DNA from 4 places in the Shewanella sp. SG44-2 genome. Region 2 is predicted to be linked to each of the others. Evidence: predicted binding sites of a transcription regulator. Region 2 holds the regulator's gene; each other region holds the start of a gene.

Region 1 (3,217 bases), on a different contig from region 2:
CTCTTTACCGACACCGCTTTCACCGACAATAAGTACGTTGCTTTCGGTGACGGCAACTTTGCGAATAGTACGATACAACTTGTGCATTGACCGCGATGAACCAACCAATAAACCGTATTGGTCTAGTTCACTCGAAAGGGGCTGTTTTAACTTAGTCGATTGCGACTGCAAGTCTTGGGCAAAGTCTTCTAAGGTATCGTTAATTGCATCGGCATCGTAAGGCTGGCGAAAATGGTAACCAGCACTTTTTGACATTAAATGATCTAAGTTAGGGTTCGGTTTACCTTCGCTTAAGAAGATGAACTCAATATCCGACATTAACGCACTGTCAGTTAACTCTGCGTATTCTAGTTGGCTTAACTGTGATAATTCAATGATCGCAACATCTATCGAGTTACTGTGCAGTTGGTCTAACCAGGGCTGGTCAACTGAACTAGCAATCTTATTAAAGTGCTGACAACTCGGCAAGGCAAGGAGTCGTGCTTCACCTTCTTGACGACGGTGTAGATGATAAAAAAGTGTTGGACGTGGCATACCGATTCACTCCCTGTGGTGTTAAGTCTAATGTTTACCAGTGATGTCGTGTTGACAATCACAAGTAATCATTCCGTGTAATTAGGTAATTAACTCAGACCCGGACAAATTATAATAACTTTAACTATTAGAAGGTTAATTAATTTTTGCCCATGTACATGGGGTGTTCATGGTTTAGTTTTTGCTTAATAAGGTGTGCTGTACCCGTATATGTTACACAACCCATCCAACAAAGTGCCAGTAAAATTATCGAATGCAGGAGGATTTACATTGAAATCATTTACTCGAGACGAACAGGCTGAGTCCGATGTATGGCTATTGCATGAGGCTATTGATTTATGCCAGGAAGGACAACAATTTTATGTCCAAGCCACATTGGGGACCGACGATTACAACATCAAACGAATTTTTATCCACATGGCCGACATTCGAAAATGCATGCTGGATCGTTTAACACCATTGTTTAGCGTGGTGCGTTCAAGCCAAGCAAGGCCGATAGATAGCCAAACTTACCATCAACAATCCTCACGTCGCCACTATGCTAAGGCCGAACAAGTTATACAACAGCAGCCGTTACCCCAAGTGATAGCGGTATTGGTTGAAACGGAACAACAAGTCTTGGTTCATTTAAAGCAAGCAGCTAGAAAAACTAAAAATCAGTGTGTTGCTAGCCAGCTTGCCGAAGGTATTGCTTGGTTACAAATGAGCTGTGACACTATGAAAAATCTCTCCGTTGTTCATACCTAGTCATATGCACGCACTAAAAAAGCGCATGATAATTAATATTGTCATGCGCTTTTTAGTATTCGAGGTGCTGTTAATTTGTGGCTAGCGCGTGTTTTTCTGACTGGTAACATAATGGTTTTGTGCCTATTGAATAAGCCATAGTTTCAATATCTAGAGAGTTTATTGAATGAGAGATCAGGTTGATTTTGCTAATCTACATTGAGATCCATTAACACCCATTGCGACGATGAAAAATTTACCTAGTGTCGGTAAAAAAGTCCGATATCGTTGTCCATAAAGTTTATTAAAATAAACACTAAAACAAATTATCATCAATTTTAACAGTAAGTTATAAAAGTTGGCATGGTTCGCGCATTATAATCCTTGAGATTAACAACGGAGGAAAACTTTATGAAAAAGACCACATTATCAGTAGTAATGAGCATTGTGTTAGGTTCAATGGCATTTGGTGCAAATGCAGCACAAGATTGGCAAGATGATGCAAAAGATGCGTGGATCGATGGTAAAGCTGAAACCACACTTTTGTTAAATACTAATCTGAATTCATTTGATATTAATACCGACGTACATGATGGTAACGTGACCCTAACAGGTAAAGTTAACAGCAGTGTTGATAAGTCACTTGCCGGAGAGTTAATTAGAAGCTTAGATGGCGTGAAAGACGTTAACAATGAGCTTTCGGTGATGAAGCAGCACAATGATAAAGACAGCAAGGATTTAGGTGAATCACTAACCGATTCGAAAGTCGCTACCGTAGTGAAAACGCGATTACTATTCTCCGCTGACGTGTCGGGCACCGATATTAACGTTGATGTTGCACATGGTGTAGTGACCTTAAAAGGTACTGTGTCGAGCGATGCAGAACGTGATTTAGCATTAACCATCGCTAAAAATACCGATGACGTTAAAGATGTAGTCGATGAGTTACGTGTAACAGGATAATTTATTCGGTTATACTTCAAACCAGCCTTCGGGCTGGTTTTTTTATGCCTAAAATAAGTATGTGAAGTGGTGACTTAAGGATGCTCTTTTCTATGACCAACCATATGATAAAACCGCTGTTAAATGTCATGTCGTGGCTAGTGTTGACAAGTGTGTTGTTACTATCTGGCTGTGGCAATGTATTGTGCCAAGCGCAAACTGATAAAGAAGTGGATCCCCTCAAGCAATATGAAGCTCAAAAACGTTGTGAACAGCTAGTCGATGAGCATATGGATAATAGCTATTCTGATCGGCGTGATGAAAATATGCAGTTATTGAAAGAGTCGATAGCCAATAATACCCATAGTGGTTAACCCCGTTTTATTCAGGGTGGTACAAGCAGTATTTACCCATATATTGGCTGTTTTTCTGTTCCATCTTGGGTAGATTTTTTGCTTATAAGAAATCTGGCCGATAGTCATTACGTTATGTTGAAAAGCCTGCGTGGTTACCGCTGCATTTAATGCCGTGGTGCTGATAGAACATGGTTTTTCAAAGTCCACTACTGAGCTTAAGTTTTGTCGGAAACATATTTTGGTTGCGTATATAGATGATGGATTGATCCAGAAATAGAGCTTTGATGGGACAATTTTGTTGAATCATCTAATGATAAAAGCGCATGTTTTAGCTTATTAGTAACTAAAATTAGCCGACTGGTCTATTCTTGTTTATCCTATCACTAAAAAATGGAGGTTAAATGAATAAAAGTGCAGCGAGTAGACAGTCAATATGCGTCGTAGGTGAAAAGCTTTTTGCGTTACACGGTTATAGCGCAGTAGGTATTAAATTAATTCTCGACGAAGTGGGTATTCCTAAAGGTTCTTTTTATCATTACTTTGCCAGTAAAGAAGCGTTTGCTGCAGCTGTGGCTGAACATTATTTCCAGCAGCGCATTCAACCTATCGCTATCGATCCAGGCGTGAATTTTAAAGCCAATTTATCTACTGTGCTAAAT
Region 2 (3,217 bases):
TGCTTGATAACGTGCCTAAATGTTGTTGGCACTGGTCGGCAGGTACTAACAAAGCAAATAAAAGATCCACGGGCTGCTTATCTATTGCATCAAAGGCAATGGCTTCTTCACATTTAATAAATATCGCGATAGGGTGATCGATGGTCGTTAATCGACCATGAGGTATCGCAATGCCATTTCCTATACCTGTGCTACCCATTTTCTCTCTCGCTAACAGGCTTTCAAAAACCTCTTGCGAAGACAGGGTTGGGTACTGGGCAGCGACTAAATTGCTGATGAGTTCCAGTACTTTTTTCTTACTGCCCGGTGTGGCACAGGTAGTGCATTCCGGCTGCAGAATGGTACAAAGTTCCATCGTTAGTGTTTTGTATTCTTCTCTTTGTGTTTAATTACCTGACGGTCGAGTTTATCGATCAGGGCGTCTATTGCAGCATACATATCAGTATTTTCTGACATTGCAAAAATCTCTGCGCCATTAACGTTGATTTTAGCTTCTGCTTTTTGTTGTAATTTTTCTACATTGAGCACAACGTGTACATTATGGATCTGATCGAAGTGCCGTTCAAGCTTTGAAAATTTACCTTGGACGTATTCACGTAAAGATTCTGTGATTTCGACATGATGTCCAGTCAGACTTATTTGCATAAAAAATCCTCCATTGCCTAGTAGGTTATAAACTCTTACGTTGGTTTGAGGGCGGGATCATCATTGCTTCACGGTATTTTGCAATCGTACGACGCGCAACGTTTATGCCCTGTTCTGCCAGAAGCTGAGCCATTTTACTGTCGCTCAGTGGTTTTTTCTGGTTTTCTGCGGCAACCAGCTTTTTGATAAAAGCACGAATGGCTGTAGATGAGCATTCCCCGCCATCGTCAGTACTGACATGGCTAGAGAAGAAGTATTTTAGTTCAAACAACCCTCGTGGGGTGTGCATATATTTTTGTGTGGTGACTCGTGAAATGGTCGATTCGTGCATCTCTACTGCTTCCGCAATATCATTGAGCACCATAGGCTTCATGGCTTCTTCGCCATATTCAAAAAAGCCTTGCTGAAATTGTACAATGCAATTTGCCACTTTAAGTAAAGTATCGTTGCGACTTTCAATACTTTTAATAAACCATTTAGCCTCTTGCAGATGGCCTCGAATAAATTGACTATCCGACGGGTTTTTACTGCCTCTAGCCATGGCCGCGTATTGCTGATTAACACCAATTTTAGGCATGTTGTCTGGGTTTAACTCTACAACCCAGCGGCCATTTTTCTTTAATACAGTGACATCGGGAATAACGTATTCATCATCCATTGGGGTAATTAATAAACCAGGACGAGGATTGAGTGTCTGAATTAGAGTGATTGCGTCACGTAATTCATTTTCTTTTAGTTTTGTTTTACGCATCAATAATCTGAAATCACGGCCAGCAATTAAATCTAAATAGCCTTTAATTAACAAACGAGCATTATCGATATGTGGTGTGTCGTTAGAGAATTGTGCTAATTGAATAAATAGACATTCACTTAAATCACGTGCAGCAACACCAACAGGGTCAAAGTGTTGAACGCGTTTTAATACCGCTTCAACTTCATCAAGTTCCACATTTTCATCACCCATGGCTTCAAGAATATCTTCGGTACTTTGGGTTAAATAACCGCGTTCATCTATGGCATCAATAATGGCGGTGGCAATGGCGAGATCAGTGTCTGAAAATGGGGTAAGATTTTTTTGCCATTCTAAATGTTCGTACAAACCTTCGGTCGTTTCACCTTGAAAGGGCATGTCGTCATCGCGCATGCTCGCACTGCCTGAACCTGACATTGGTGAGGCTGTGTACACTTCGTCCCATGTGGTATCCATGGCTAAATCATCCATGGTTTCTTTGGTCATGGATTCTGCAATGTCGACAGTGGAAGTGTCTTTTTCGACATTAACAATGCTGTTGTCACTAAAGTCGGTATCCGCTTGGTCGCGATTTTCCTTTAAGGAGTCTTTTGCTTCAGAAAACTCATCTTCTATTTCAAGTAATGGATTTGAATCTAATGCTTGTTGGATTTCCTGCTGTAGCTCCAATGACGATAATTGCAGTAAGCGAATGGCTTGCTGCAATTGTGGGGTCATGGTTAAGTGTTGACCCATTTTAAGTTGGAGTGACGCTTTCATTTACCGCTTATCCCTAGATGATTTTCAATAAAAATGACAATCTCGAAACTGTAATGGATTGCCATATACATCAATGACATTTAACGTTGTTTAGGTATCGTTCAATGAAATGAGTTAGCTAGACTAAAGGCCAGTAAAGTAACTATAGCTTGAATTGTTCACCTAAGTACACAGCACGAACTTGTTGATTACTTAATATCTCATCAGGTGTGCCTTCGGCGATTAAATTACCCTGGCTAACGATATAGGCCCGCTCACAAACGTCTAGCGTTTCACGTACGTTATGGTCGGTAATTAATACCCCTAAACCGCGATTTTTAAGTTGTTGGATGATTTTTTTAATGTCGATGACCGAAATAGGATCAACACCAGCAAAAGGCTCATCAAGCAAAATAAATTTTGGATTAGCAGCTAAAGCGCGCGCAATTTCAACTCGACGACGTTCGCCACCCGATAACGACATGCCTTGGCTGTCGCGTATGTGAGTAATGTGGAATTCTTCGAGTAGATGCTCAAGTTGCTCAATACGTTGGTCTGTACTGAGCTCTTTGCGAGTTTGCAGTACGGCCATTATGTTGTCGTAAACGGTAAGCTTGCGGAAAATACTGGCTTCTTGTGGTAAGTAACCTATACCTTTGCGGGCGCGCAAATGCATTGGATCGGCAGTAAGGTCGTCATCGTCAATTAATATCCGACCTTTATCGCTTTTTACTAAGCCGACAACCATATAAAAGGTGGTTGTTTTACCTGCACCATTAGGGCCTAAAAGACCGACAATTTGGCCGGTTTTAACCGTTAAGCTCACATCTTTAACAACCTGACGAGCTTTATAGCTTTTTGCTAGATTTTCAGCGGTTAAGGTAATTTGGGTCATGGTTTGATCTGCTTGTTAACAGGGATTTCAGGGAGCTTTTGCTTTGGCGCCGACTCGTCTTGGAAATTCTCTGGTTGAATGATGGTGATTACCCGATCTTGTCCTGTACCAGTACTTTCGGCAATCAGCTCTTGAGCACTGATGTTGTACTTGATTTTATTACCGGTAACCTGGCTACCAGATTGATC
Region 3 (3,217 bases), on a different contig from region 2:
GGCATTGCCAAGCATAGGGGGTACAAAGGTTTTTGCTCCCGTCGCTAACACCAGTTTTGCATATGGATAAGCAACGCCATTAACAAACACTTGTTGTTGAACGCTATCAATACAATCAACCTTGGTAAAAGCATGCAGAGTAATATTATTCTCGCTGGCAAACTCTTGTGCACTCAGACGGATTAAATCAGCACTGTTTTGCTTGTTACTAAATACATGGCTCAAGTCCGGTTTATTATAATCGTGGCCTTCATCAAGGGTAAAAACGGTTATCGGTAAGTGCTTATCTGTGCGTCTAATGGTCTTGATAAGTTGGTATGAGCCAAAGCCGCTACCAATGATAATGATAGGTGCACTCATGATGCTTTCCTCTCAGCAATAGGGACAAATACATCTTTGCCAAGGCCACAATCTGGGCAAAGGAAAAAGTCTGGTACTTCGCTCCACGGTGTTCCTGGTTCTACTTCCTGATTAGGCTCACCCAATACTGGCTCATATACCCAATTACACACAGTGCAGAGCATATTTTGTGAATCACTCATTGCTGCCGCTGTTGTACATGTCGGTTTGATTGCTTGCGTTATTTGAACTGCTGGCGTTGGCTTCGTGGTTACACTCGCTTGAGCGCTTTTAGCTAGCGATGCAGGTGAAATGGATTTTACATTACTTAAATCATGCCATGCCCAGCTTTTAGCTATCTGGCGACCATGCTCACGACATTCGCGCATCGCTTTACCATCAGGTCGCCATTTTGCTTTTAAGCCGACAATAGTTTCGAATCCGGCATCCGTAAGACGGGTGTGGATACGGTCAACCGCGCCGCCGTTCCAACCATAACTTCCAAATGCACCGGCTTTTTTATCTTTAAAGCGCAAGCCTGTGATCTCTTCTAACATGCCCGCGACTTTTGGCATCATGACATTGTTCATGGTTGATGAACCCACCAAAATACCCTTCGAGCGGAACACGTTAGCTAAGATGTCATTTTTATCATGGCGAGCCACATTAAACACTTTAACGGATACTACAGGGTCAACGTCGTGGATCCCTTGAGCAATGGCATCGGCCATCATGCGGGTGTTATTAGACATTGAATCATAAAAAATGGTGATTCTGTCTTCTTGATAATTATCTGCCCATTGCAGATATTGATGAATAATCTGGGTAGGGTTGTCGCGCCACACCACGCCATGGGCAGTAGCAATCATGTCTACAGGCAGGTTAAAACTCAGCACTTCGTTAATTTTAGCGGTAACCAGTGAGCTAAACGGGGTAAGAATATTGGAGTAATAACGTAAACACTGATCCATTAATTCAATTTGGTCTACTTCATCATTAAACAAATGCTCATCACAATAATGCTGACCGAACGCATCATTACTAAATAGCACAGCATCTCCCGTTAAATAGGTCATCATACTGTCTGGCCAATGCAACATTGGGGTTTCAATAAACACCAACTGCTTGCCATTACCAATATCAAGAGTATCGCCGGTTTTAACGATATTAAAATTCCACTCGGTATGGTGGTGTAAGCCAGTAATGGAGTCGATAGCATTTTCGGTACAATAAATTGGCGTATTAGGGATTTTAGCCATCAAAGCTGCTAACGCACCTGAGTGATCTTCTTCTGCGTGGTTAATGACGATGTAATCAATCTTATCGAGATCAATTTCCATCTCAAGATTTTGAATAAACTGCAGGCTGAAACGATGGTCAACAGTATCGATTAAGACATTTTTTTGTTCACGGATAAGGTAACTATTATAACTCGTCCCTTTAGTGGTTTTATATTCAGTGCCATGAAAGTCCAATATTTCCCAGTCACGTTGTCCAACCCAATCGATGTTATTTTTAATGTGAATTGTCATATGTACACCTGTAATAAATGAGAAGTTAAAGTTCAAAGATAAAGTTTCAAAAGTTAACTTCGTTATTGCAGGTGGCGTGCCAACTAGTTAAGTGACTGATAAGTATGAGTAGTATTATGGCTGGTAAAATATTCAGTGTCATTATAACAATTGACAGCTGTGTCTTTATGACTACCAAGTGTCATTATGACTTTGCTGGTGTGACTCTATCGGAGTGATTGTCAGACAAAATGTGTTATCTGGATGATTGTTGTATTTAATAAATCGTTAGCAGATTGATATGACAGAGCCATAGCCGTAACGGTTATTAATAAGCCGATATTAATGACTTAGATAGTCAGAATGAATTACTTGGTTAATAGCTTTGCTAGGGTCAATATACCTGACTCTAATGGACTATCTTTACGATAGACAATTGATAGTTGAACATGTTTTGGACCATAGCTCACTGGTGTCATAACCAGTGACTTTTCATACCGACTGCCAGCAACCATATTTTTACCAATAATGGTGTAACCTAAACCCGCCGCGATACAACCTAAAACACCATCAGCACTGCTCATTACCATGAGTTCATCATTACCTCGGCCAGCCTTTTGTTGCCAAATAAGGGCATGTTTTCTATAGCCACAGCCTTCATCGCGTACAAACAAAACCGGATCATGTTCACTGTCTCGTGGAGTCACCATAATCAGTTCTTCTTTCACAATCGGGATAATAATAAGGTTTTCATGTTTAGGCGCATTACCTATCGCAGCGCAGTCAACCTTATTGTTCAACACCGAAAATACCAGTCTTTCGCTGGTGTCAGTATGAATTTTCGTTCTAATTTCAGCGTGATTCAACTTGAGTTTTTTGAGTGCCATAGGCATATGAACCGCTGCAAATGTTTCTGGCATACCAACTCGTAATTCGTAAGTTCCTTTATTGCGCAAAATGGCAGAGGTTGCTTGGTATTCTAATTGTAAAATCTGATCTGCATACTCGCAAAGCTGTTGTCCACTAGGCGTTAACTGTAATTTTCGGCCAATGATAGTAAATAGCTTAGTATCCAGTTCTTTCTCGAGTTTTTTAATCCGGCTGGTGATGTTGGACTGAACCGTATGCAACTTATCAGCAGCACCTTTAATGCCGTCTTCATCAACAACGGCTTTAAACGTTTTTAGCATTAATATTTCCATATGGTTCTCTTAATAAGAAGTTTTTGTTCTAAATAATTCAATTTTTAAGATTAGCAGATTGACGTATTGTTTGTTAATGGTTTCACTTAAAAAGTGATTTTGATGTTACTAGAGCTAACAAAAGTCCGCGTCTATTTTGCTGGTATCTGTAGTTTAATTGTCACG
Region 4 (3,217 bases), on a different contig from region 2:
CTCAATCAAGCTGGCATTCTGGCTGTTGATGTCTTTGCACTCGGCGAGAATAGCTCTAGCTTGTGCGACTTGTTGTGCCAATTCAGCATCGGTAGTAAGCAGATTGTGCTGTGGGTGGTTTGCCAGTTTCTCGTCAGTAGTTTTCATATTGAATAAGCACTGGGTTTTATCTTTGGAAAGTGCCAGCAGCTTATCGGCATCTTGTTTGGATAATGCCGCTTTTTCTTCAACAATAAGCGATTTCAGCTGCACTAATGTCTGATTTTGGTTATCAAGCAGTTGGTGTAGCTCTTTGAGCTGTTCTTCGCTTGCTTGCTTATGTAATTGCTGGTTTAACTCTGTCATAAATTACTCTTAGGTTTTCTTAACTAACACTTCTCTATGATGCAAGTTTGCACCTAATTATCTGTGTGTCGTTAAAACAAATTAAAGAGTAACGTTTAACGGTTACTCTCTGTCAAACGATAAACCGCCTAGCTCTGCTTCAAAGCTGGCAATATTCGCAGCAAGTTTTTCTGGGTCAACTTTATATCGTCCCTCAGAGATTGCTTGTTTAATTTCAGCGACCTTTTTTAGGTCGACTTCTGGTAACGATGCCATTTTTGTTTGCGCGCTCTGAAGCTGTTGAGCTTGAGAGGTAATGCTAACGGAATCTGTTTTAACCGGTGCAGCTGATTTTGGGGCTGCAGCAGTTGTAGATTGCGTAGCAGACTGCGTGTTACGTGCAGTGCGCATTTGTGTATTGGTAGCAGTGTTATGCTTAATGTCAATTGCCATGTTAGGCTCCAGCGTAATTAATCAGGTTTTCCAATCAGGCTATCGGCACCCCAGGAAAAAACTTTAACGCTATTTTACATTCTTACTTCAACTTCGCCAACGCCAATTACAACAGCATCAAATTGTTTGCTAGTGTTACTGTTTTTTACTCTGATAACCTCATCGATATTGCCATCTCGCAGTGCTTCTCCAAGGGTTTTTATTTCTACATTAGTGGTTTTTGCATAGATAGAAACCGTGTCACCTTTGCAAACAAAACACAGGTTATTACTTAATACTGGAGAGTCTTTCGCTACCCGGCGTTTCACTCGTGAACCAATTAATGTCGTGGTGTCGGAAAAAAACTGACCTTTTAAGCTATATTGGTCAACATACATAACTTGTAAATGATGTTCGCCAATAATTTGGTCTGGGGACAATAGTTGGTTAGCAACCACAACAGGATATTGGATTTCGACTCGAACAGAGAGATACATTTGCCATGGATAATCATAGTCTGGGCTATTGCAGCTGAGTTTTACCATGTTATTTCGACTAATAGCTCGTTCACTGGCAAGTTCAACATTAATCGGCGGGTAACAGGCCGGTGGACTGATACGGCCCTCAAGATTTTGTGGGGTTATTTGCACTTTAGCTTTTGAGTCAGCATCAATTTTTTTGGCTACCGCCTCTTTAGCTAACTTATAAATGGTCGATAGAGAAGGTGTGATAATTTCTTCGCTAGCAAATGCTGGCAAAGAAAATGTTATTGAACACAAAAAACATAAAAAAAATACTTTCATAATGAAGATACTAGCTTGTTTTGCCAGAATGCACCTATACTTTGAAAAACGAAAAATATGCGAGTAATCTCTGCATACGCAATAAGCTAAAATAAATGGGCTAGGGGACATAAGAATAACATTATCCCTTTGTCAAAAAAGTGTCAGTTCACAGTGCGAGCTAATTTATACAAATTAAAGCAAGTTGCATGCCCACTTTTTTGATTCATTAAATTGAGATGTATTTGTTAGATTGGTGATGGTTTAAACTCAAATTGAGTGATCATCAGTAAGATATGCACTAACCGTATTATGCTAAACCAAGGTTTACTATAATTTCAGAGAACAATTTTTATCCTTTTGGGTGACAGTTAACTACAAGGCCTTGTTATGTCGAGTATTTTAGATTCAGTAAATAAACGTACCCAACTTGTCGGGCAAAACAGACTAGAGCTGCTATTGTTTAGGCTTAGCGGCCGTCAACGGTTTGGCATTAACGTGTTTAAAGTGAAAGAGGTTTTGCAATGTCCACCACTGACTACGTTGCCTAAATTAAACCGTTTTGTTAAAGGTGTTGCTCATATTCGTGGTGCAACCATTTCCGTTATCGATTTAAGTGCTGCAACGGGTGGACGTCCACTGACATCAACAGAAAATTGCTTTATTATCATTTCCGAATATAACCGTAGTATTCAAGGTTTTTTAGTGAGTTCTGTTGAACGTATTATCAACATGAACTGGGAAGCGATTATGCCTCCACCGCAAGGTTCTGGCCGTTCTTCTTATTTAACCGCGGTGACAGAGATTGAAGGTGAGTTGGTTGAGATTCTAGACGTTGAAAAAATTCTTGATGAAATTTCACCGGTTAAGACTTCTATCAGTAAAGAGCTCAATGAAGCATTAACTATTGATAGAGAGCAGCATTATCATATTATGGTTATTGATGATTCAGCAGTGGCACGTAAACAAATTATTCGTTCGTTAGAGTCATTAAATCTGCAAATCGATACCGCTAAAGATGGTAGAGAGGCGTTAGAAAAACTGAAAAGTATTGCCGCAGAAATGGATGATGTGTCAGTTGAGATCCCGTTAATCATTTCTGATATTGAAATGCCTGAAATGGATGGCTACACCTTAACGGCTGAAATTCGTAATGATCCAAAATTAAAGAATATCAAAGTAGTATTGCACACATCATTAAGTGGTGTATTTAACCAGGCGATGGTACAAAAAGTAGGGGCTAACGACTTTATTGCTAAGTTTAACCCCGATGAGTTAGCCGCTGCGGTTAACAAACATTTAAGTTTATAAACCTTTTATTATTGCAAAAGATTGCAAAATATTGGAGGTTAAACTCATAGGCTTACATATTAGGAAGATAATGTGACAGATAAATCACTTGCTGAAGCAGAGTACAATCAATTTAGACTGTTTTTAGAACAGCATAGCGGTATTGTGTTAGGTGAGAACAAACAATATTTAGTACGCAGTCGTTTAGCACCTTTGATGGGGAAGCATAATTTGCCTTCTTTGTCTGAGGTGGTTAAAAAGTCGATGAAACCGATAGAGCGGCAACTGCGCGCTGAAGTGATAGATGCGATGACCACCAATGAAACGTTATGGTTTCGAGACCGTTATCCATTTGAATTACTGCACAATACTCTACTGCCTGAATACAG

What was found. Region 2 encodes sigma-54, which starts transcription at its own class of promoters, with help from an activator protein. Its sites were predicted from a motif close to GTTGGCACGNNNNTNGNNT; they were not measured.
Region 1: a site for sigma-54 is predicted at 1,618-1,636, ahead of H5181_RS01650 (BON domain-containing protein). Genes of this name have one in related genera too.
Region 3: a site for sigma-54 is predicted at 1,937-1,955, ahead of norV (anaerobic nitric oxide reductase flavorubredoxin). Genes of this name have one in related genera too.
Region 4: a site for sigma-54 is predicted at 1,737-1,755, ahead of flgA (flagellar basal body P-ring formation chaperone FlgA). Genes of this name have one in related genera too.

What each region holds. Positions count from the first base shown of each region.
Region 1 is NZ_JACJEU010000002.1:28,442-31,658, forward strand. It holds gene H5181_RS01640 (sigma-54-dependent Fis family transcriptional regulator) at 1-534, opposite strand, end outside; gene H5181_RS01645 (glutamyl-tRNA reductase) at 805-1,281, shown strand; gene H5181_RS01650 (BON domain-containing protein) at 1,672-2,223, shown strand; gene H5181_RS01655 (hypothetical protein) at 2,316-2,576, shown strand; gene H5181_RS01660 (TetR/AcrR family transcriptional regulator) at 2,960-3,217, shown strand, end outside.
Region 2 is NZ_JACJEU010000026.1:38,728-41,944, reverse strand. It holds gene ptsN (PTS IIA-like nitrogen regulatory protein PtsN) at 1-355, opposite strand, end outside; gene hpf (ribosome hibernation promoting factor) at 358-645, opposite strand; gene H5181_RS16315 (RNA polymerase factor sigma-54) at 671-2,155, opposite strand; gene lptB (LPS export ABC transporter ATP-binding protein) at 2,298-3,029, opposite strand; gene lptA (lipopolysaccharide transport periplasmic protein LptA) at 3,026-3,217, opposite strand, start outside.
Region 3 is NZ_JACJEU010000017.1:53,212-56,428, reverse strand. It holds gene norW (NADH:flavorubredoxin reductase NorW) at 1-360, opposite strand, end outside; gene norV (anaerobic nitric oxide reductase flavorubredoxin) at 357-1,871, opposite strand; gene H5181_RS13380 (LysR family transcriptional regulator) at 2,219-3,040, opposite strand; gene H5181_RS13375 (YbfB/YjiJ family MFS transporter) at 3,155-3,217, shown strand, end outside.
Region 4 is NZ_JACJEU010000039.1:7,162-10,378, forward strand. It holds gene H5181_RS18935 (flagella synthesis protein FlgN) at 1-345, opposite strand, end outside; gene flgM (flagellar biosynthesis anti-sigma factor FlgM) at 448-777, opposite strand; gene flgA (flagellar basal body P-ring formation chaperone FlgA) at 852-1,559, opposite strand; gene H5181_RS18950 (chemotaxis protein CheV) at 1,929-2,849, shown strand; gene H5181_RS18955 (protein-glutamate O-methyltransferase CheR) at 2,922-3,217, shown strand, end outside.